4 regions of the Streptomyces sp. NPDC057900 genome follow, and region 4 is predicted to be linked to each of the others. Evidence: riboswitches for the same ligand, from Rfam matches in the RefSeq annotation. Region 4 holds a riboswitch; each other region holds the start of a gene.
What was found. A riboswitch is a leader RNA that binds a small molecule or an ion and turns the genes downstream of it on or off. The one in region 4 is predicted to bind cyclic di-AMP.
Positions count from the first base shown of each region.

Region 1: it holds a riboswitch for cyclic di-AMP, as region 4 does, so the genes downstream of both, ACFVQ0_RS23715 (C40 family peptidase) here and ACFVQ0_RS27830 (M23 family metallopeptidase) in region 4, are expected to answer to the same signal.
Region 2: it holds a riboswitch for cyclic di-AMP, as region 4 does, so the genes downstream of both, ACFVQ0_RS17405 (M23 family metallopeptidase) here and ACFVQ0_RS27830 (M23 family metallopeptidase) in region 4, are expected to answer to the same signal.
Region 3: it holds a riboswitch for cyclic di-AMP, as region 4 does, so the genes downstream of both, ACFVQ0_RS24425 (transglycosylase SLT domain-containing protein) here and ACFVQ0_RS27830 (M23 family metallopeptidase) in region 4, are expected to answer to the same signal.

Region 1 is NZ_JBHVOI010000006.1:206,378-211,359, forward strand. Features, by position in the region: gene ACFVQ0_RS23695 (helix-turn-helix domain-containing protein) at 1-705, opposite strand, end outside; gene ACFVQ0_RS23700 (ATP-binding protein) at 925-1,356, shown strand; gene ACFVQ0_RS23705 (LysR family transcriptional regulator) at 1,376-2,293, opposite strand; gene ACFVQ0_RS23710 (LysE family translocator) at 2,366-3,019, shown strand; gene ACFVQ0_RS23715 (C40 family peptidase) at 3,054-3,527, opposite strand; cyclic di-AMP (ydaO/yuaA leader) riboswitch at 3,531-3,703, opposite strand; gene ACFVQ0_RS23720 (hypothetical protein) at 4,033-4,341, opposite strand; gene ACFVQ0_RS23725 (ATP-dependent Clp protease proteolytic subunit) at 4,349-4,981, opposite strand.
Region 2 is NZ_JBHVOI010000003.1:709,468-714,449, forward strand. Features, by position in the region: gene ACFVQ0_RS17385 (SHOCT domain-containing protein) at 55-465, opposite strand; gene ACFVQ0_RS17390 (hypothetical protein) at 588-956, opposite strand; tRNA gene ACFVQ0_RS17395 (tRNA-Met) at 1,266-1,339, shown strand; gene ACFVQ0_RS17400 (PP2C family protein-serine/threonine phosphatase) at 1,522-2,685, shown strand; cyclic di-AMP (ydaO/yuaA leader) riboswitch at 2,995-3,148, shown strand; gene ACFVQ0_RS17405 (M23 family metallopeptidase) at 3,160-4,371, shown strand; gene ACFVQ0_RS17410 (aldo/keto reductase) at 4,532-4,982, shown strand, end outside.
Region 3 is NZ_JBHVOI010000006.1:391,042-396,023, forward strand. Features, by position in the region: gene ACFVQ0_RS24415 (FABP family protein) at 221-778, shown strand; gene ACFVQ0_RS24420 (alpha/beta fold hydrolase) at 866-1,681, opposite strand; cyclic di-AMP (ydaO/yuaA leader) riboswitch at 2,123-2,311, shown strand; gene ACFVQ0_RS24425 (transglycosylase SLT domain-containing protein) at 2,315-3,229, shown strand; gene ACFVQ0_RS24430 (dihydrodipicolinate reductase) at 3,405-4,484, shown strand; gene ACFVQ0_RS24435 (carboxymuconolactone decarboxylase family protein) at 4,481-4,960, shown strand.
Region 4 is NZ_JBHVOI010000009.1:110,694-115,675, forward strand. Features, by position in the region: gene ACFVQ0_RS27820 (M16 family metallopeptidase) at 1-973, shown strand, start outside; gene ACFVQ0_RS27825 (M16 family metallopeptidase) at 1,000-2,382, shown strand; cyclic di-AMP (ydaO/yuaA leader) riboswitch at 2,594-2,761, shown strand; gene ACFVQ0_RS27830 (M23 family metallopeptidase) at 2,775-3,575, shown strand; gene ACFVQ0_RS27835 (GntR family transcriptional regulator) at 3,772-4,482, shown strand; gene ACFVQ0_RS27840 (HPr family phosphocarrier protein) at 4,706-4,982, opposite strand, start outside.

The DNA of each region.
Region 1 (4,982 bases), on a different contig from region 4:
ATCCAGATCAGAAGTGCTCGGAAAAGAGAAGATTACGAAAGGTCCGGTGAGGCCGACGTAGCCGCCGACCGAGAAGGGCAGCAACTGGAGGTCCACATGCGGAAGCCGGGCCAGCCGGATGAGATGGCGGAGCTGCTCCCTCATGACCCGCCGGCCACCCACCGCGCGCCTCAGCACCGCCTCGTCGAGCACCGCGCTCAGCCTCAGCGGCGGATCGCTCCTGAGCACCCCCTGCCGGGCGAGCCGCACCTCGACCAGCGAGTCCAACTGGCCGGACGGCAGGCCGTCGAGCGAGGCCCGGGTCACCGCGCGTGCGTAGTCGGCGGTCTGCAACAGGCCCGGCACCACCGAGGTTTCCAGGGTCCGGGCGGTGCGCGCCTGCGACTCCAGACTGATGAAGTCGCGGTACTGGGGCGGAATGAGCCCGCGATAGGCGTGCCACCAGCCCGCCCCGCCACCACCCGCGGAGCCCGCGAGGGTCTCCAGGACCTCCCGCAACTGCCGGTCGTCCACGGCGTACGCGTCCAGCAGCCGGGTGACGTCCGCCGGCCGCACCCCGCTGACGCCCGTCTCGATCCGGCTCACCTTCGACTGGTGCCAGCCGAGCAGTTGCGCCGCCTCCCGGCTGGTGAGGCCCGAGGTGTGGCGCAGACTCCGTAACTCCTCCCCGAGCTTGCGGCGTCGCACCGCAGGGCCGTGCTGCATGTGGTGGCTCCCCTCCCAGTCCCGCCGGCCACTCCGTGCCGAGCGGACAGTGTGCCGCTCCCGCACGGTATCCAGCGAAGAGTTCACCGCTTTGAGCGACAGATATATGCATATCTTGGTGGATCGCCGTCACAGAGGGCAGCATCAGTGGCAATCTGGCGCGAAGCACAGCACGGACCGATCGTGGGTCGGTTCCGGGCGGGAAAGGGGCGGCCGGCCATGGCGGACCAACAAGAGGCGAGTGTCACGCTGCCGAGCGAGCCGGTTTCGGTCTCCGCGGCCCGCAGGTACGTGGCCCGGGTATTGGCCGAATGGGGGCTGTCGGACGGGAGCGACGGCGCCGACACCGTCCGGCTCATCGTCTCCGAGCTGGCCACCAACGCCGTCCAGCACACGTTCGGCCAGTCGCCCACCTTCACCGTGGACCTCCGCCTGGAGCGCGAGGAACAGTTGCACCTCGGGGTGACGGACAGTCACCCGCGCTGGCCCCAGCGGCTGCCCGCCGCCGTTCAGCAGGACAACGGGCGCGGCATGGTGATCATCCGCTCGCTGGCCAAGGAGTACGGCGGCCGGCTGACCGTCACACCCACCGCGGAGGGCGGCAAGACCGTCTGGATCATGCTCCCGTGGAGCGTCCCCGTCCAGAGCTGACCGCGCCCGCGCGCCGGGGTCACTGTGGTGCGGTGGAGCGGCTGAACCCACTGCGCAGCAGGGCCCGCAGGGTCGCCGCCGCGGCGCTCGACCGGTCGCCGCGGTGCACCACGGAGATGGTCCGCCGGAACGCGGCCGGCTCCAGCCTCCGCACCGACAGCGGCGTCGGCGACATCGCCGCGACCATCTCGGGCACCACCGCGATCCCGATGCCCGCGCTGACCAGCGCGCACACCAGCGCATAGCCGGGCGACTCGCAGACCACCGCGGGCAGGGCGCCCGCCTCGGCCAGCGCGTTCTCCACCCCGCGCCGTGGCGGATGCGTGGGCGCGCTGCTGATCAGCGGCCGGCCCGCGAGGTCCGTCACCGGCAGCCGCCCGCTCCCGTCGGCCAGCACCTGGCCCACAGCGGTGATCAGGACCAGCTCCTCGACCAGCAGGGGCTCGGCGCTGACGCCCGAGGGCAGCGGCACCGTGGCGGCCGGTTCGTACGCGTGCGTCAGCGCGAGATCGACCTCGCCGGAGGCCACGGCCGCCACCCCGCCGGGCGGCTCGTAATCCGTGACGAGCAGCTCCACATCCGGATGTGCCCGGCGGAAGGCGCTCAGCACCGGGGGCAGCAGATGGATACCGGCCGTAGTGAAGGTGCCGACCCGCAGCCGCCCGCCGGAGAGCCCGGCCAGCCGGGCCAGCTCGTGGCGCGCCTGGTCCATCTCGTCCAGGACCCGCCGGGCCCGGCCCGCGAGCAGCTCGCCCGCGGCGGTGAGCCGGGCGCCCCGGTGGTGCCGGACCAGCAGCGCGGCACCGGCCTCCCGCTCCAGCTTGGCGAGCTGCTGGGAGAGCGCGGGCGCGGTATAGCCCAGCCGGGCGGCGGCCCGGGTGATCGAACCGGCCTCCGCGACCGCCACCAGCGCCGCCAGCCGTGTCGGGTCGTACATTAAGCGTTCCTTTTGGCAGACCCACAGGATTGCAAGTACATGCTAAAGGCCGTTCGGGTCCAGGGTGGAGCCATGGACGCCCAACTGACCGCCTTCCTCGGAGTCGCCGCCGTCATGGTCGCGCTGCCCGGAGCGGACTTCACCGTCGTCGTACGCAACGCCCTCGCCTCGCGCTCCGCAGGGGTGGCGACCGCGCTCGGCGTGGCCGGGGGCCTGCTCGTGCACACCGCGCTCGCCGTCGCCGGGCTGGCCGCCGTGCTGGTGGCGGTGCCGGTGCTGTTCCGCACGGTTCAGCTCCTGGGCGGGGCGTACGTGCTCTACCTGGGCATCAGCGCGCTGCGTGCGGCCCGGCGCGGCCCCGGGCAGGCGGCGGCCGCCGAAACCGCCACCGGGCGGGACGGTGACGCGCACGCCACGAACGGGACGCGGCGCGCACTGCGCCAGGGCTTCCTGACCAACGCCCTGAACCCCAAGGCGCCGGTGCTCTTCCTCAGCCTGCTTCCGCAGTTCGTCCCGGCCGGGGCCGCCCCGCTGCCCCGTACGCTGCTGCTCGCCGCGATCGTCGTACTGCTCGCACTGATCTGGTTCCCGGCCGTGGCGCTCCTGGTGGACCGGCTGGGCCGGTGGCTGCGCCGGCCGCGCACCGCCCGCGCGATCGAGGGCGGCAGCGGCGCGGCACTCACCGTGCTGGGGGCGGTACTGGTGACCGGCACCCTGGTGCGCTGACGCGGGGCGCGGGTCATGCGGCGGGGCGGTGGCGTCAGCTGACCCGGCCGTAGTAGACGCTCTTCGTCCAGATCTTCTCCAGCCGCACCACGGCACCGGTCTTCGGTGAGTGCCAGATCTTGCCGCTGCCCGCGTAGATACCCACGTGGAAGACGCTGCGGCCGGAGTGGAAGAAGACCAGATCCCCGCGCTGCCGCTTCGAGGCGGAGATGTGCCGGGTCTTGTTGTACTGCTGCTGGGCGGTGCGCGGGAGCTTCTTGCCCGCTTTCATGAACGAATAGAGCGTCAGACCCGAGCAGTCGAAACGGCTGGGGCCGGTGGCGCCCCACCGGTACGGCGATCCCTTCTTCGACGCGGCGATGTTGAGCGCCTTCATCGAATGAGTCGCGGCCTGGGCGTCGGTCACGGCGCCGGGGACGAACAGCGTGCCGCCGACGGCTGCGAGAGTCAGAACCGAGGCCGTGGTGGCTCGGGTGAGGAGAGACGGGACATGAACCTGCGCAGTCATGCGCAACCCTTCGTCAGCCGCCTGTGAAGGATGACCTGTCGGGTTCGGGCTGGCGAAGTCGCCCGGCCGCACGTGGCGGCTTCACCCCGAGGGACGACCGGATCTCCGGTCGGCCCGTTGTGCTCGGGTCCTCCACTCCTGCCGATCCACTCCTGTCGACCAGGCATCCGGACAGCGGCAGGACTCGGCGTCCGCCCGGACCGCCCCGCCGCGGTGGCGGGGGCTTGTCGTCCCAGGGATCTTGACTCACCGAACGCCGGATTTCCGAGGTGAAACAGTGATATGTGAGGCTCATCACGACTGACCCGTTCGGGTGGACAGGGGCCCTTACGGGGGGTTGCCGTACTTCTCCTTCCAGTGCCGTACCAGGGGCGGAACGGGAGATTTCACCCACGACCCACTTCGAAAGCGCAAGTTGGCCTGTCCCTCCTGCGAGGTAACACCTACGCCGAACGAGCGAGATAATTCGGTCCAGCTGTCGGGCGTGTCGGCGCAAGGGAGTTGATCAACTCGGCGGGTCGGGCGGCAGGGTGAGCCGCCCGGCGCGGCGCTCCCCGTCCAGCACCCGTAACGCCCGCGTCAACGTGGCGGAGTGGATCCGGCTTTCACCCCGCTCGTGCATCAACGTGAGCGCGTCCCGCAGGGCCGCGGCGTGCGAGGCGAGCGCCTGTGCGGCGCGCAGCGCCCGGTAGGTGTCGTCGGCGCGGGCCGGGTTGATCCGGCCCAGCTGGTCGACGACTTCCAGGTATCGGTCGACGAACTCGCCCTCCGCGCGGGTCAGGGCGGGCAGCGGCGGGAACTCGGGTGGCCGCATCGCGGGTTCACCTCGCGGCGGGCGGCAACAGGGGCCCGCGGTTCTGCAGGACGTGGTCGATCAGCCCGTAGGCCTTGGCGCCCTCGGCGTCGAGGATGAGGTCGCGCTCGGTGTCGTCGGAGATCCGCTCGGCGGGGCGGCCGGTGTGACGGGCCAGCATGCCCGTCAGCGTCTCGCGCATCCTGGCCAGTTCCCGGGCCTCGATCTCCAGGTCGGACGGCTGTCCCCGCACCGGCTCCGGGAGTTCGGGCTGCTGCAGCACGACCCGCGCGCCGGGCAGCGCGTGCCGCTTGCCGGGAGCTCCCGCGGCCAGCAGGACGGCCGCGCCGGCACTGGCCTGGCCGAGACAGAACGTCTCCACCTCGCAGGTGAGGTAGGCCATCGTGTCGTACACCGCCGTCATGGCTCCGAACGTGCCGCCGGGGGAGTTGATGTAGAGCTGGATGGGCCGGTCGGGTGCGTCGTGCTCCAGGTACATGAACTGCGCGACCAGGTCGTTGGCCGCGACGTCGTCGACCGGGGTGCCGAGGAAGACGACGCGTTCGGCCAGCAGCTTGGAGTACGGGTCGAGCGTGCGCGTCCCCTGGGACGTGCGCTCGGTGAACTCGGGAAGGACGTATCGGGCGGCGGGGCGGTGCATG
Region 2 (4,982 bases), on a different contig from region 4:
GCCGGTGCGGGCGCCGGCACTGATGTCGGCGCCCGCACCGTGCGGCGCGGTGGGTCAGACCAGCAGCTTCGTCTTCGCCTGCTGGTACTCCTCGTCCGTGATCGCGCCCTTGTCCTTGAGATCGGCCAGTTTCGCCAGGTCCTCCACGTGGTTGCCCTTCGCCGCGCCGCCGCCCGCGTCCGTTCCCGCGGCGTCTCTCACGTACGCCTTGAAGGCGGCATCCCGTTCCTTCGCCTCTTTCGCGTCACGGGCGCCCATGGACTTGCCGCGGGCGATCACGTAGATCAGGACGCCCAGATACGGCAGTACCAGGGCGAGGATCAGCCAGCCGGCCTTGGCCCAGCCACCCAGGTCGTGGCTCCGGAAGATGTCCATGATCACGCGGAAGAGGAGGAACAGCCACATGACCCAGAGGAAGAACCAGAGCATGGTCCAGAAGAGGTTGAGCAAGGGGTAGTCGTCCATCGTCCACTCCAGGGAGCCGCGTCGAATGGGTGAATACGAAATAATTCATACCACCGCAATTCGGACTCCGCGCGGCGGATGCCGCACGCGATCCCTGGGGAAGGGCGGCGTGACGTGGCGGACTACCTCTCCGGTGCGGAGACGGAAGGGGAGGGGGAGGGAGAGGGGGAGGGGGCCGGTACGGGTGCAGGTGCGGCTGTCGCCGTCGCCGTCGCCTCCGCGCGTGCGGCCGAGGAGACCTTGCGGTGGTGCGCGAGGATCCCGATGAAGCCCGCGAGGAAGCCGCTGACCAGGCCGGATACCGCGTGGTTGACCGCGTTGACGGATTCGCTGTCCGGCACTCCGATGATCGCGTAGTTGACTCCCGCGCTCATCACCGCCCCGATCACTCCGCCGATCACGCCACTGATGACGGCACCGCGCAGCGGTGACACCGGAGTGGCCACGGGGGAGGAAGTGGAGGCAGGGGCGGGAGTGAGCGGTGCGGTCATCGGCGGAGGCCCTCCAGACAGGCTGCGATGAGAGACCGGGAGCACCCTGCGGGCACGGTGAAACGCGCGCTCCGGGGCCGCTCGCACGGGCAGCCCACCGGTCCGGGGGATGCAGCAGATACCTTGCGGCAGAACACGTGTCCCCCGCAATACCTTCTCGATTTCGCCACGTTGAGGTTTCCGGCGCGGTCGGTGAGCAGCCGCGCCGGGTGTCGAGAAGCGCGCCGGGTGCCGGGGAGCGCGTCGGATGCCGGGAAGCGCGGGGTGGTCATGAGTGCGTCGAACATGCCGTAGAGTTGTGTTTACCGACGCGGGGTGGAGCAGCTCGGTAGCTCGCTGGGCTCATAACCCAGAGGTCGCAGGTTCAAATCCTGTCCCCGCTACTGAAGAATCAGGCCCGGCACGCATAGCGCGTGCCGGGCCTGATTCGTTTCCGTACGTGCCGCGCCGTGCGCGTCATCCCATTGGCCGTCGAGCACTCGCTCCGCGACCGTGCTCCGGGAAGTCTGGGAGTGGTGCGCGGTACCGTCCGCGGCCCTGAGCGCACCGGGCAGGAGAGGTAGAGGTGGGGAAGCGGGAGCAGCGGCGGGGGAGGCGCACCTACGAGGTCCGGAACCGCCGGCTCGTCCGGGTACTGCCCGGGGCGATGCTCATCGGCGGGTTTCTGTTCGACTTCCTCACTCCGCCCGCCTTCACCGCCGTTCCCCTGTTCGCGGCGGCCCCGCTGATCGCCGCACCGTTCTTCTCGCGGGCCGGCACGATCCGGGTCGGGGCTGGTGCGCTGCTCTGCGTGGCCGCGCTGCGGCTCTACGGCGGAACGCTGATCCGGGTCGTGCCGTTCATCGAGCTGCTCACCGTCCTCACCGTCTCGGTCCTCGCGGTCTACATCAACGGAGTCGTCCGGCGCAGCAACGAGCAGCTGGCCTCCGCCCGGGTCATCGCGGCGACCGCCATGCGCGCGGTGCTGCCGACGCCGTCCGACCGGATCGGCGGGCTGTACGTGGCCGCGCGGTACGAGGCGGCGCAGGCGGACGAGTTCGTCGGAGGTGACCTGTTCTCGGTCACGGACACCCCGTACGGGGTCCGGCTGGTCGTGGGGGACGTGCGCGGCAAGGGGCTGGACGCGGTGGAGGCGGTGGCGGTGATCATCGGGGCGTTCCGGGAGGCCGCCGAGCAGGAGCGGTCGCTGGAGGGGGTGGCCCAGCGGCTGGAGCGGGCGCTGGCGCGGGAATCGAGCAGGCGCGGCGGGCTCGACGCGGTGGAGGGGTTCGTCACCGCCGCGCTGGCGGAGATCCCGCAGGGCTCCGGCCGGGTGCGCGTCGTCAACCGCGGCCATCCCGAACCGCTGCTGCTGCACTCGGACGGGGCGCTGGAGCAGCTGCGGCCCACGCTGCCCGCGCTGCCGCTGGGGATGGACCTGGGCGTGTGGCCGGACCGCTCCGACGAGTGGGAGCTGCCCGCCGGGTCGACGCTGCTCCTCTATACGGACGGCCTCTCCGAGGCCCGCGACGCCGACGGGGTCTTCTACGACCCCGCGGAGCGGCTGCGCGGACGGATCTTCCCCGGACCCGAGGAGCTGCTGTCGGCGCTGACCGATGACGTACGGCTGCACACCGGTGGGGTGACGACCGACGACATGGCCCTGCTCGCGGTCGTGCGCCCGGCCGAGGGGCAGCCGGACCGGCGTACGACCGTGAAGATCGTGGGGCTGGACGGCGGAGCCGGGTGAAGGTGAGGGGCCGGGCGGGGAGAGTGCGGACGGATGTGGGGGGAGAGTACGGACGGATGTGGGGGAGAGGCGCGGCCGATGCCACCGTGGGTAACCGTAAGGAACCCCTCCGCATAACATTTGACGCAACGTCAGAAAACGGCTAACGGTTGAGGGGTGATCAACTCGCCCGATTCCACCCGGTTGTGTCCCGTAAAGTCCAGGCCAAGGATCGGAACGATCAGTTGGAACGGCTTGGAATCGGGCCCGTGTGTCTATTAACGTTCGATAACGCAGCGCGGTTGTCCCAGCCGCCGTCAGTGGCGGCACCGTGCGCGAGCGCCGAATTCCGCAAGGGAACCGGGGAACCACCTACATGGGGTGAATCGGGCATCTCTGTCTCGTTGAGAGGCGGAGGAGCCCGTAGGAGACCTTCCTGCTCCGAACCCGTCAGCTAACCCGGTAGGCGAGAAGGAAGGAAAGGAGCGCGCCCCAGTGGCGTCCAACAAGCCTGCCCCCGAAGCCCCCTCCCGGTTCGCCCCCGAACACGGAAACGACTTCGGAACCGGGCCCGGTGCCGCTTACGGCGCCAACCACGGAACCGCCTACGGCGCCAACCACGGGACGGCCTACGGACCCGATCACGGGGCCGACTACGGAACCGCCTACGGGACCGACCGGGGCAGCGAGTTCGGCAGCGGCCTCCGCGCCGACGAGGCCGGGTCCGACCGGGCGTGGGAGGAATGGAACCCCACGGAGGAGTCCATCCGCCCCGTGCGCGGCAAGCACCGCGTCGCCAAGCAGCGCAACGGCCTCGCCCGTAGCTCCACCGTTCTCGGCGTCGGCGTCATCGCGGCCGTCGGCGCGGGTGGCATGGCCTCCGCCCAGAGCAAGCCGCCCGTGTCTATCTCTCTTCCCGACGCCATCTCGGACAAACTTCCCGAGGCCAAGTCCCTGCCCGGCGTCGGCGCGTTGTTCTCGGGTGAGTCCGAGGCGGAGAAGACCGAGGTCGCGGCCGCCGCCGCCCCGCTGACGACGGCCGGCATCACCACCACAGAGGCTGAGCAGGGCACGACGGACGCCGGCGAGGCGCTCCGCGCCCGCATCCTCCAGCAGGCCGAGCAGCAGCAGGACTCCGCCGACGCCGAGGCCAGGGCGGCCGAGGAGAAGGCCGCCGAGGAGAAGGCCGCCGCAGAGGCGAAGAAGCAGCAGGACGCCGCTGAGGCCAAGGTCGCCGCCGAGAAGAAGAAGGCCGCGGAAGAGGCGAAGAAGAAGGCGGAGGCGGTACGGCTCGCCAAGCTCGCCGCCAGCTACGCCATCCCCACCTCCTCGTACACGATCACCTCGACCTTCGGTGAAGCCGGTTCGATGTGGTCCTCCGGCTACCACACGGGCCTCGACTTCGCGGCGCCGACCGGTACCCCGATCAAGGCCATCCACAGCGGCACCATCAAGTCCGCCGGCTGGTCCGGCGCGTACGGCTACCGCACGGTCCTGGAGCTTGAGGACGGTACGGAGCTGTGGTTCTGCCACCAGTCCTCGATCGGCGTCAGCGTCGGCCAGCAGGTCACCACCGGGGACACCATCGGACGTGTGGGCGCGACCGGCAACGTGACCGGCCCCCACCTCCACCTTGAGGTCCACACCCCGGACGGCACCGGCATCGACCCGATGCCGTGGCTGCGCGCCCGGGGCCTGACGGTCTGAGTCCACCGATCCCCGGCAGTCCTGACGCTCACCCCCCGACGTCAGGGCTGCCGGTCCCGGCCGAGTGCGCAGGTGCGCAGATGTACGGGTGCAGTCCGGGTGCAGCTGTAGCTGTAACTGCCATGGAATAGCGCGTGCGGTGCCGTGGGTTGTTCCTTTTATGACTTCTCTCCGCAAACTCGGTTCCTCCGGCCTCCAGGTCTCCACGCTCTCCCTCGGCGGCAACGTCTTCGGCTGGACCGCCGACGAGGCGCAGTCCTTCGCCGTTCTCGACGCGTACACGGCGGGCGGCGGCAACTTCGTCGACACGGCCGACACGTACACCTCCTGGATCCCCGGCAACGTGGGCGGCGAGTCGGAGACCCTCATCGGCAAGTGGTTCGCGGCGCGGGGCAACCGTTCCGACGTCGTCCTGGCCACCAAGGTCGGCTCCCACCCCGAGTACAAGGGGCTCGCCGCCGCCACCATCAAGGCCGGGGCCGAGGAGTCGCTGCGCCGGCTCGGCACGGACTACATCGACCTGTACTACACGCACCACGACGACGAGACCGTCCCCGTCGAGGAGATCATCACCGCCCTCGACCAGTTGGTGAAGGAGGGCAAGGTCCGCG
Region 3 (4,982 bases), on a different contig from region 4:
CAGGTTCTCCGCCCGCCGGACTTCCGCCGGGCGGATCTACCCGCGAGCGAAGGGGCTCTCGGAGACGGAGGGGTGATCCGCTGCCCGAGGCCGAGTCCAGCGGCTGACCCCCTCATTGCCCCGCCGGCAGCGCGACGTACCTGCCCGGCGCCGGATCAACGGGACAGCCCTTAGGCTGCCAACCGGCACCGGCACCGTCCCCGACCCAGGAGCGCGCAAGATGTTCGAACCCGCCCAGCCGCACCCGTACCCCGACGCGTTCCGGCCGGACGCGGCGCCTGCCCCGCACGCTCTGCTCGCGCCGCTGAGCGGTTTCCTGGGCACCTGGGCCGGGCGGGGGAGCGGTGAGTACCCGACGCTCGCCGAGGAGTTCCGGTACGCGCAGCAGGTGACCTTCAGTCACGACGGGCGGCCCTTCCTCCATTACGAGGCGCGCGCCTGGCTGCTCGACGCGGACGGCGCCCCGTTGCGGCCGTCCGCACGGGAGAGCGGCTGGTGGCGGATGCAGGCGGACGGACGGGTGGAGGCGCTGATCACCCAGCCCACCGGTGTCGCGGAGATCCTGACGGGCCGTGCGGCCGACGGCGTGGCCGACCTCGCCACCCATCAGGTCGCGCTCGCGCCCACCGCCAAGGAGGTCAAGGCCACCCGCCGTCGCTACACCCTGACGGATGACGGCACGCTCGAATTCGTCCACGACCTCGCGGCGGTCGGCCGGCCGCTCCAGCACCACCTTTCGGCGCGACTCCGGCGCGAGGGCGGCAGCCGGCCGCACTGATCCGCTCACCGTCACGGGGGCGCCGGCCGCCGTCCCGTCCGACGGCGCCCCGGCTCGGACCTCGCTCGGACCTCGCTCCGACCCCGCTCAGACCTCGGACAGCACGTCCCGCAGCCGGGCGGCGAACGCCCGTGGATGCGTGGTGTTGCCGTTGTGCCCGCCGGGGAACGGGACGACCTCCCGGCCGACCACTTCGGCGAGGCTCTGTGCGCACTGGCCGACGAAGACGGACGACGCCATGGCGCCGCCGCTCGCGGGCACGATGCGTACGGGAGTCGCCCGCAGTGCTTCCCGGTCGAGCTCGGATTCGATGACGGCGGTGAAGTCGCGCTCGATGAAGAAGCCGAAGTTGGCCACACGGCGCGGGGTGAGCGGCATCGGAGTGAGCCCCGGTTCGGTCTCCTGGCGCGCCGGGTCGATGCCGAGGACCCGGGCGATCTCGGGGAAGGCCGCTGCCAGGCCGCCGTCGCGGTAGACATCCTGAAGGTGCGCCAGCTCGGCGGCGTGCCGCTCGCGCCGTCCGGTGGGCAGCAGGGACGGCGCGACCGGGTCGTGCGCCACGAGCAGCCCGAGCTGCTCGGGGTGGGCGAGCGCCAGGTGCAGCCCGATGGCGGCGCCCATGCTGCACCCGAGCATCAGGGCGGGCTCATCGGTCAGTTCGGCCAGCAGCCGGTGCACGTCGTCGGCGTGCTGCGCCATGGTGACGCGTTGCCCGGGATCGTCGAGCGTGCTGCGGGAGAGGCCCCGGCGGTCGTAGGTGACCACGGTCCAGCGGTCCACGAGCCGGTCGACCAGGTCGGTGCTGCGGTCGGCGTCGCCCTCACCGCTCTGGGAGACGAGCAGCAGGGGCCCGGAGCCACGGGTCTCGTAGTGGAGCGTGGCGCCATCGGTGTCGAGGAACATCGGGTTCTCCCGGTCGCAGTGGTGGGCGGCGCCATGAGCGCCGGCCGATGAACCACACCGTAGTGCATCTATTTCGATGCATCAATGGAGATGCATCTGTGGGGTACGAGGTCGCGGGTGGTGTGGTTGCCGGGGGTGGTGAAATGTCCTTATTGGGTGGTTAATCGCAAACGCCATCAATGGTCACCCTGGGCCCCTTTATGTACGGCCCAAAGGTCGGGGTGCCGGGCAAATCGCCCTTTTCGGGCTCAGTGGTCAGCGTCACCTTCCCGGCCCCGGACGCGGTGCGTCCGGCCTCGGTTCCCTGCTGTGCCAAGAAAGTTGACTTCCCCCGGCAGGTCTGATGCTGAGCATTTCCTTTAATTGATCTTGCGAATCAATTGGGATCAAGAATTCCGGGCTTGTTTCGTCCGGCGTTTTTCGCTTACGGTCACCGTCAATCCGGATGGAACGCCGAATCCTGCCGCCGTCCGGGAACCCGACCCACTCACGTACGGCAGGAGCGGGGGACCCAGGTTTACTGCCGGTCCGGAATCCGGAGCGGCTTGGGGTTAAGTCGCCATCACGTGCGGCCGGACATCTCCAGTCCGAACCCGACAGCTCACCTCGCAGGCGGCGGAGAGGAAATACGCCATGCCCATCACGGGTAAGTACCGTCGTTTCAAGTCCACCACCCTGACCCGCGGCTTCATCGCCGTGAGTACGGGCGGAGTCGTTCTCGCGCTCCCCCTGATCGGTGCCGGATCCGCTTCTGCCGCACCGGCGCACCCCGCCGTCGCGGAAAAGTCGGCATCCTCGACCCCCTTTGCGGCCAAGGGAATTGCGGCCCACAAGGCGGAGTCCACCGTCTATTCCGTGGTCTCCGGCGATTCGCTTGCCAAGATCGCCCGTGGGCATTCCCTCAGCGGTGGCTGGGAGCGGCTCTACCAGGACAACCGGAGTGCGGTCGGCGGTAACCCCGACCTGATTCACCCGGGCCTCAAGCTGACCATCGGCGCCAAGTCCGCCGCCGTGGCCCCGAAGGCGGCTCCCACCGCCGATTCGAAGGCCGCCACCGAATCGAAGCCCGCGACCGACGCCGCGCAGTCGTCCGACCGGTCCGAGGGAACCGACCGCGCCGACCGCTCCGAGCGGACGGTCGCGCCCGTCGCGGAGAAGACCGCCGCCACCGGGACCACCGCCACCGAGACCGCGGCCACCGCTCCCGCGCAGGCCGCGACGGCGTACACCGACGACCTCGACGGCTGGATCAAGGAGTCGCTCGCCGTCATGGCCCAGAACGGCATCCCGGGCAGCTACGACGGCATCTACCGCAACGTGATCCGCGAGTCCTCCGGCAACCCGCAGATCGTGAACAACTGGGACTCGAACGCCGTCGCCGGCACACCCTCCAAGGGTCTCCTCCAGGTGATCCAGCCCACCTTCGACGCCTACCACGTGGCCGGTACGTCGATGGACATCCTCGACCCGGTCGCCAACATCACCGCCGCCTGCAACTACGCGGCGGCCACCTACGGCTCGATCGACAACGTCTTCGGCGCCTACTGACATACCCCGGCTCCGCCTTAGGGAGGAACCGGGCGCAGGGGCGGGAAGGGCCACGCGGCTCCTTCCCGCCCCTTTCGCGTGCCGTGCGGCCCCCGCGGACCCGCTCGGGGGCGCCCCGCAACCGGGTGCGCGATGGCACTATGAACCTTTCATCCCGCGCGCTACCCTCCGCCGCATGATTTCCACGGTGGTCTGGGGAACCGGCAATGTCGGCCGCGCGGCCATCCGCGCCGTCGAGGCCCATCCGGCCCTGAAACTGGCGCATGTGCTTGTTCACGATCCGGGCAAGGTGGGCCGCGACGCGGGCGACCTCGCCGGGACCGGCCGCGATCTGGGCGTCGCGGCGACCGACGACATCGACGCGGTGCTGGCCACCGCTCCCGGCGCGGTGGTGTACGCGGCGTCCGGGGACATCCGCCCCGACGAGGCGCTCGCCGACATCACCAGGGCGGTCCGGACCGGGGCGGTGGTCGTCACCCCCGCCCTGTACGCCCTCTACGACCAGCGGAGCGCCCCGCCCGAGCTGCGCGACCCGGTCCTGGCCGCTGTCGCGGACGGCGGCGGCTCCCTGTTCGTCTCCGGTGTCGACCCCGGCTGGGGCAACGACGTGCTGCCCCTGATGATCAGCGGACTCGGCAGCACGGTCGACGCGATCCGCTGCCAGGAGATCTTCGACTACTCCACCTACGACCAGCCCGACGCGGTCCGCGACCTGATCGGCATGGGTCACCCCATGGAGTACGAGCCGCTGATGCTCGCGGCCTCCGTCCCGACGATGGTGTGGGGCGGGCAGCTGCGGCTGATGGCCAGGGCCCTGGGCGTGGAGCTCGACGACATCCGCGAGACCATGGCCCGGCGGCCACTGGAGACGACGGTCACCACCCGGACCATGGGCGAGTTCGCGGCGGGCACCCAGGGCGCGGTGCGGTTCGAGGTGCAGGGCATCGTCGGGGGCGAGCCCCGCATCGTCATCGAGCACATCACCCGCATCCACCCCTCCTGCGCCCCGGACTGGCCGTCGCCGCCCGACGGCGCCGGTGCCCACCGCGTGATCATCGAGGGCCGTCCGCGCATCGAGGTCACCGTCGAGGCCACCGACGAGGACGAGAACCGCTCGGCGGGCGGCAACGCCACCGCGGTCGGCCGGCTGGTGAACGCCATCGACTGGCTGGTGGACGCGGAGCCCGGACTCTACGACGCACTCGACGTCCCCCTGCGCCCCGCAGCCGGCCGACTCGGAAGGAAGCAGCCATGATCATCGACATACCCGAGGGCCAGGAGCCGATCGGATACGTGTGGGGCGACATGGTCCCCGGAATCGGGATGGCCGCCGCGAACTTCTCCCTGTCGGTGTACGAGCACACCACGCTGGGCCTGCGGGAGTTCGAGGCCGCCCGGCTGCGGATCGCCCGGATCAACGGGTGCCTGTTCTGCCTGGACTGGCGCACCGAACGGGACGGCGAGAAGGTCGAGGACCAGTTCGCCGACGCGGTCGACCAGTGGCGCACCACCGAGGCCTTCGACGACCGGACCCGGCTGGCCGCCGAGTACGCCGAGCGGTACGCCCTGGACCACCACGGCCTGGACGAGGAGTTCTGGACCCGGATGACCGCGCACTACAGCCAGCGCGAGATCGTCGAGCTGAGCATGAGCATCGGCTCCTGGCTGGCGTTCGGCCGGCTCAACCACGTACTGGGTCTCGACGCCGTGTGCGTGCTGCCCGGCCACTGAACCGTGCGCCGGACGCCCCGGG
Region 4 (4,982 bases):
GGAGAACCAGCGGGACGTCGTCAAGAACGAGCGCCGGCAGCGGTACGACAACGTCCCGTACGGCACCGCGTTCGAGCGGCTGACCGCCCTCGCGTACCCGGAGGGCCACCCGTACCACCACACCCCGATCGGGTCCATGGCGGACCTGGACGCGGCGACCCTCGATGACGCGCGTGCCTTCTTCCGTACGAACTACGCGCCCAACAACGCGGTGCTCTCGGTCGTCGGCGACATCGACCCCGAGCAGACGCTCGCCTGGATCGAGAAGTACTTCGGCACCATCCCGTCGCACGACGGCAAGCAGCCCCCGAGGGACGGCTCGCTGCCCGAGGTCATGGGCGGTGAGCTGCGCGAGGAGGTCCACGAGGAGGTCCCGGCGCGCGCGCTGATGGCCGCCTACCGGCTGCCGCACGACGGCACCCGGGAGTGCGACGCCGCGGATCTCGCGCTGACCGTGCTGGGCGGCGGGGAGTCGTCCCGGCTGCACAACCGCCTGGTCCGTCGCGACCGGACGGCCGTCGCGGCCGGATTCGGGCTGCTGCGGCTGGCCGGCGCGCCCTCGCTCGGCTGGCTGGACGTCAAGACGTCCGGCGGCGTCGAGGTGGCGCAGATCGAGGCCGCGGTCGACGAGGAGCTCGCCCGGTTCGCCGAGGAGGGCCCCTCGCCCGAGGAGATGGAGCGCGCCCAGGCCCAGTTGGAGCGCGAGTGGCTGGACCGGCTCGGTACGGTCGCGGGCCGCGCCGACGAACTGTGCCGGTTCGCCGTGCTGTTCGGTGACCCGCAGCTCGCCCTGAGCGCGGTGCACCGGGTGCTCGACGTCACCGCGGAGGAGGTCCGGGCGGCCGCCAGGGCCCAGCTGCGGCCCGACAACCGGGCGGTGCTGGTCTACGAGCCGGTCGAGCCCGCGGAGCCCGCAGACGAGGCGGGGACCGCCGCCGACGACACCGACGCGCACGAAGGGGCGGACAAGTGAGCGACGCTGCCGTGACTGGAGTTTCGATGGAGTACCACCCGCAGCCCGCCCCCGGCACGGCCAGGCCCTGGGCCTTCCCCGCGCCCGAGCGCGGTGCCCTGCCCAACGGCCTCACGGTGCTGCGCTGCCACCGCCCCGGCCAGCAGGTCGTCGCCGTCGAGGTCTTCCTCGAAGCCCCGCTCGACGCCGAACCCGAGGGGCTGGACGGGGTGGCCACGATCATGTCGCGCGCCCTGTCGGAGGGCACCGACAAGCACAGCGCGGAGGAGTTCGCCGCCGAGCTGGAGCGGTGCGGCGCCACCCTGGACGCCCACGCCGACCACCCCGGCGTCCGGGTCTCCCTTGAGGTCCCCGCCTCCCGGCTGGCCAAGGCGCTCGGCCTGGTCGCGGAGGCCCTGCGGGCACCGGCCTTCGCCGACAGCGAGATCGAGCGGCTGGTGAACAACCGGCTCGACGAGATCCCGCACGAGCAGGCGAACCCGGCCCGGCGCGCGGCCAAGCAGCTCTCCAAGGAGCTCTTCCCGGCCACGGCCCGGATGTCGCGCCCGCGCCAGGGCACCGAGAAGACCGTCGAGCGGATCGACTCCGCGGCCGTGCGCGCCTTCTACGACGCCCACGTCCGCCCGTCCACCGCGACCGCCGTGGTCGTCGGCGACCTCACCGGCATTGACCTGGACGCCCTGCTCTCCGACTCTCTGGGCGACTGGTCGGGCAACACCGCCGCGCCCCGTCCGGTCCCGCCGATCACCGCCGACGACACCGGCCGGGTGGTCATCGTGGACCGTCCCGGAGCGGTGCAGACCCAGCTGCTGATCGGCCGGATCGGCGCCGACCGGCACGACAGCGTCTGGCCGGCCCAGGTGCTCGGCACGTACTGCCTGGGCGGCACGCTGACCTCCCGGCTCGACCGGGTGCTGCGTGAGGAGAAGGGTTACACCTACGGCGTGCGCGCCTTCGCCCAGGTGCTGCGCTCCTCGGCCCGGGACTCCGCCTCCGGGGCGACCGGCGCCGCGATGCTCGCCATCAGCGGCTCGGTGGACACGGAGTCCACCGGACCGGCGCTGGAAGACCTGTGGAAGGTGCTGCGGACGCTGGCCGCTGAGGGCCTGACGGACGCCGAGCGCGAGACGGCCGTGCAGAACCTCGTGGGCGTGGCACCGCTGAAGTTCGAGACGGCCGCCTCCGTCGCGGGCACCCTCGCGGACCAGGTCGAACAGCACCTCGCGGACGACTACCAGGCACAGCTGTACGCGCGCCTGGCGGAGACCGGCACGGTGGAGGCTACGGCGGCCGTGGTCAACGCCTTCCCGGAGGACCGGCTGGTCACGGTCCTCGTCGGGGACGCCGCACAGATCAAGGAGCCCGTCACGGCTCTCGGCATCGGAGAGGTCTCGGTCGTCACCGGCTGACCTGTTACTGCCCCCGACAGCGGGGCGGGGACGAGGCCCTGGCGGGTCGTCTGCCGCCAGGGCCTCGCCTTTTGTCCGTTTTGGTGGAGAGGTTGCCTGTCTGCCCTGTGGGATGCGCTACAAAACGGCCTGTCCGTTTGGTGCGGGGAAGTGCCCCCGCTTAGCGTCGGCGCGGCTGTCCGTCACTCGTATGCCGCATCCGCGACGTACCGGGCAGCCATCGCCGAGTCCCCGTCAGGCGCGAGCCCGGGGAGCCGGGGACCCACGCAGTCCCTGGGGTGAATCGGATGCCCATGCCTCGTGCGAGGCCGGCGCATCCGTAGGAGACCTTCCTGCTCCGAACCCGTCAGCTAACCCGGTAGGCGAGAAGGAAGGAAAGGACCAGCCACTTCATGGCGTTCACCCGTGCCACCGGGAAGCACCGTGCCCCGTGCCGTATGACGCGCCGCGGCGCGAAGGCCGTCGGCATCGCGACCCTGGCGACCACCGGGGTCATCGGCTCGCTGGCCTCCCCGGCGCTCGCCGCGGACACCGAGGCCACCGCCACCGACACCGGCCTCTCCCAGATCATCGCCATCGAGGGCGACCTGGCCGACCGGATCGACGCCCAGGCGGACGCGCAGCGGCAGCAGGCCGACGCCGCCGCCAAGGCGAAGGCCAAGGCCGCCGTCGACGCGAAGAAGAAGGCAGAGGCGAAGGCCGAGAAGGCCAAGGCCGCCGCCAAGGCCAAGAAGGCCCGCGAGAGCGAGGCGCGTGCCGCCCGCTCCGCCGAGCGCGCCCGGCTGGGCACCTTCCAGCTGCCCGTCGCGGGTTCCTACGTGAGCACCGGCTACAAGTCCAGCGGCTCCCTGTGGTCCTCCGGCAGCCACTCCGGCATCGACTTCCACGCCGCGTCCGGCAGCTCCGTCGTCGCCGTCGGCGCCGGTACGGTCGTCGAGGCCGGCTGGGGCGGCGCGTACGGCAACAACATCGTGCTCCGGATGACGGACGGCACGTACACCCAGTACGGCCACCTCTCCTCGATCGCCGTGTCCGTCGGCCAGAGCGTCGGCCAGGGGCAGCGGATCGGCCTCTCCGGTGCCACCGGCAACGCCACCGGACCGCACCTCCACTTCGAGGCCCGCACCACCCCGTCGTACGGCTCCGACATGGACCCGGTCGCGTATCTGCGCGCCCACGGCGTCACCGTCTGACCGACGCGAAGCACCTCACTGAAGGCCCCGGCGACGCGCCGGGGCCTTCAGCCGTACCCGCGTCCGTACCCGCTCCGCGACCAAAAGATATTCATGAATTTCCACCCGGCATCGGAAATGCGTCCGCATTGCAATAGAGTCACGGGACAGGCGTCGATCGGCCGCGTTTCGCGGGGATTAAGGCGGAGGTTCGGACATGCGCATTCCGGCGCATTCGGTATGCACGGCAATCCGTGACGACATCGTCTCCGGTGTCTTCGAGCGCGGCAGCCGACTCACCGAGGAAGTGCTCGCACGCCGTTACGGGGTTTCCCGCGTCCCGGTGCGTGAAGCGCTGCGCACCCTGGAGTCCGAGGGCTTCGTGGTCACCCGCAGGCACGCCGGGGCCTGCGTCGCCGAGCCCGACGAGCAGGAGGCGGCGGACCTGCTTGAGGTCCGGATGCTGCTGGAGCCGCTCGGCGCGGCCCGTGCCGCCCAGCGCCGCACCGACGCCCACCTCAAGGTGTTGCGCGGCCTGGTCAGGCTGGGCCAGGAGCGGGCCCGCCGGGGCGAGGGCGAGGACCTGCGCTCACTGGGCGGCTGGTTCCACGAGACCCTCGCCCAGGCCTCCGGAAGCCCCGGCCTGATCGCACTGCTCACCCAGCTCCGGCACAAGATCGCCTGGATGTACGCGGTCGACCCGCCGGCCCGCCCCGCCGATTCCTGGGCCGAGTACGGCGCCATCGTGGACGCCGTGGCGCGCGGCGACGCGGAACGGGCGAGGGCGCTCGCCGCCCAGCACGCCGAGCGGGCCACCGCCGCGCACCGGCTGCGCCGGCCGGGCCGCCCCGCCGCCCCGGCCGTTCCCCGGGCCGGCCGGGTGAGGACTTCGCAACATGCCGTAAACACCCAGGGCGGCCGTCATTAACAATTACGCCGTATACAAGAAGCAGCTATTCGCCGAGGCATTCCCGGTGCTGTCCATTTTGTTGTTCCGCGCGCCGTCCTGAATTATTCCGGGCGGCCGGACCGTACGGGTCGCTATGGCGGGTCGCTGTGCACGGTATTCTCGCGCAACGCGAAAGCCGCGGCTCCCGGTCGGGGGTGCCGCGGCTCTTGCGCAGGAATTCCGGGCGGTCGTGACCGCTGGATCAGACGGTCTCCGGGAGCTCGTCGAGCCCCTCGGCGACCAGCTTGGACAGACGGTCCAGAGCGGCATCGGCGTTGTCGGCCTCGGACGCGAGAATGATCTCCTCGCCGCCCTGGGCGCCGAGCCCGAGCACCGCGAGCATGGACGCGGCGTTCACCGGGTTGCCGTCGGCCTTGGCGATGGTCACGGGGACGCCGGAGGCCGTGGCGGCACGGACGAAGATGGATGCGGGGCGGGCGTGCAGGCCCTCGGCCCAACCGACGTTGACGCGGCGCTCA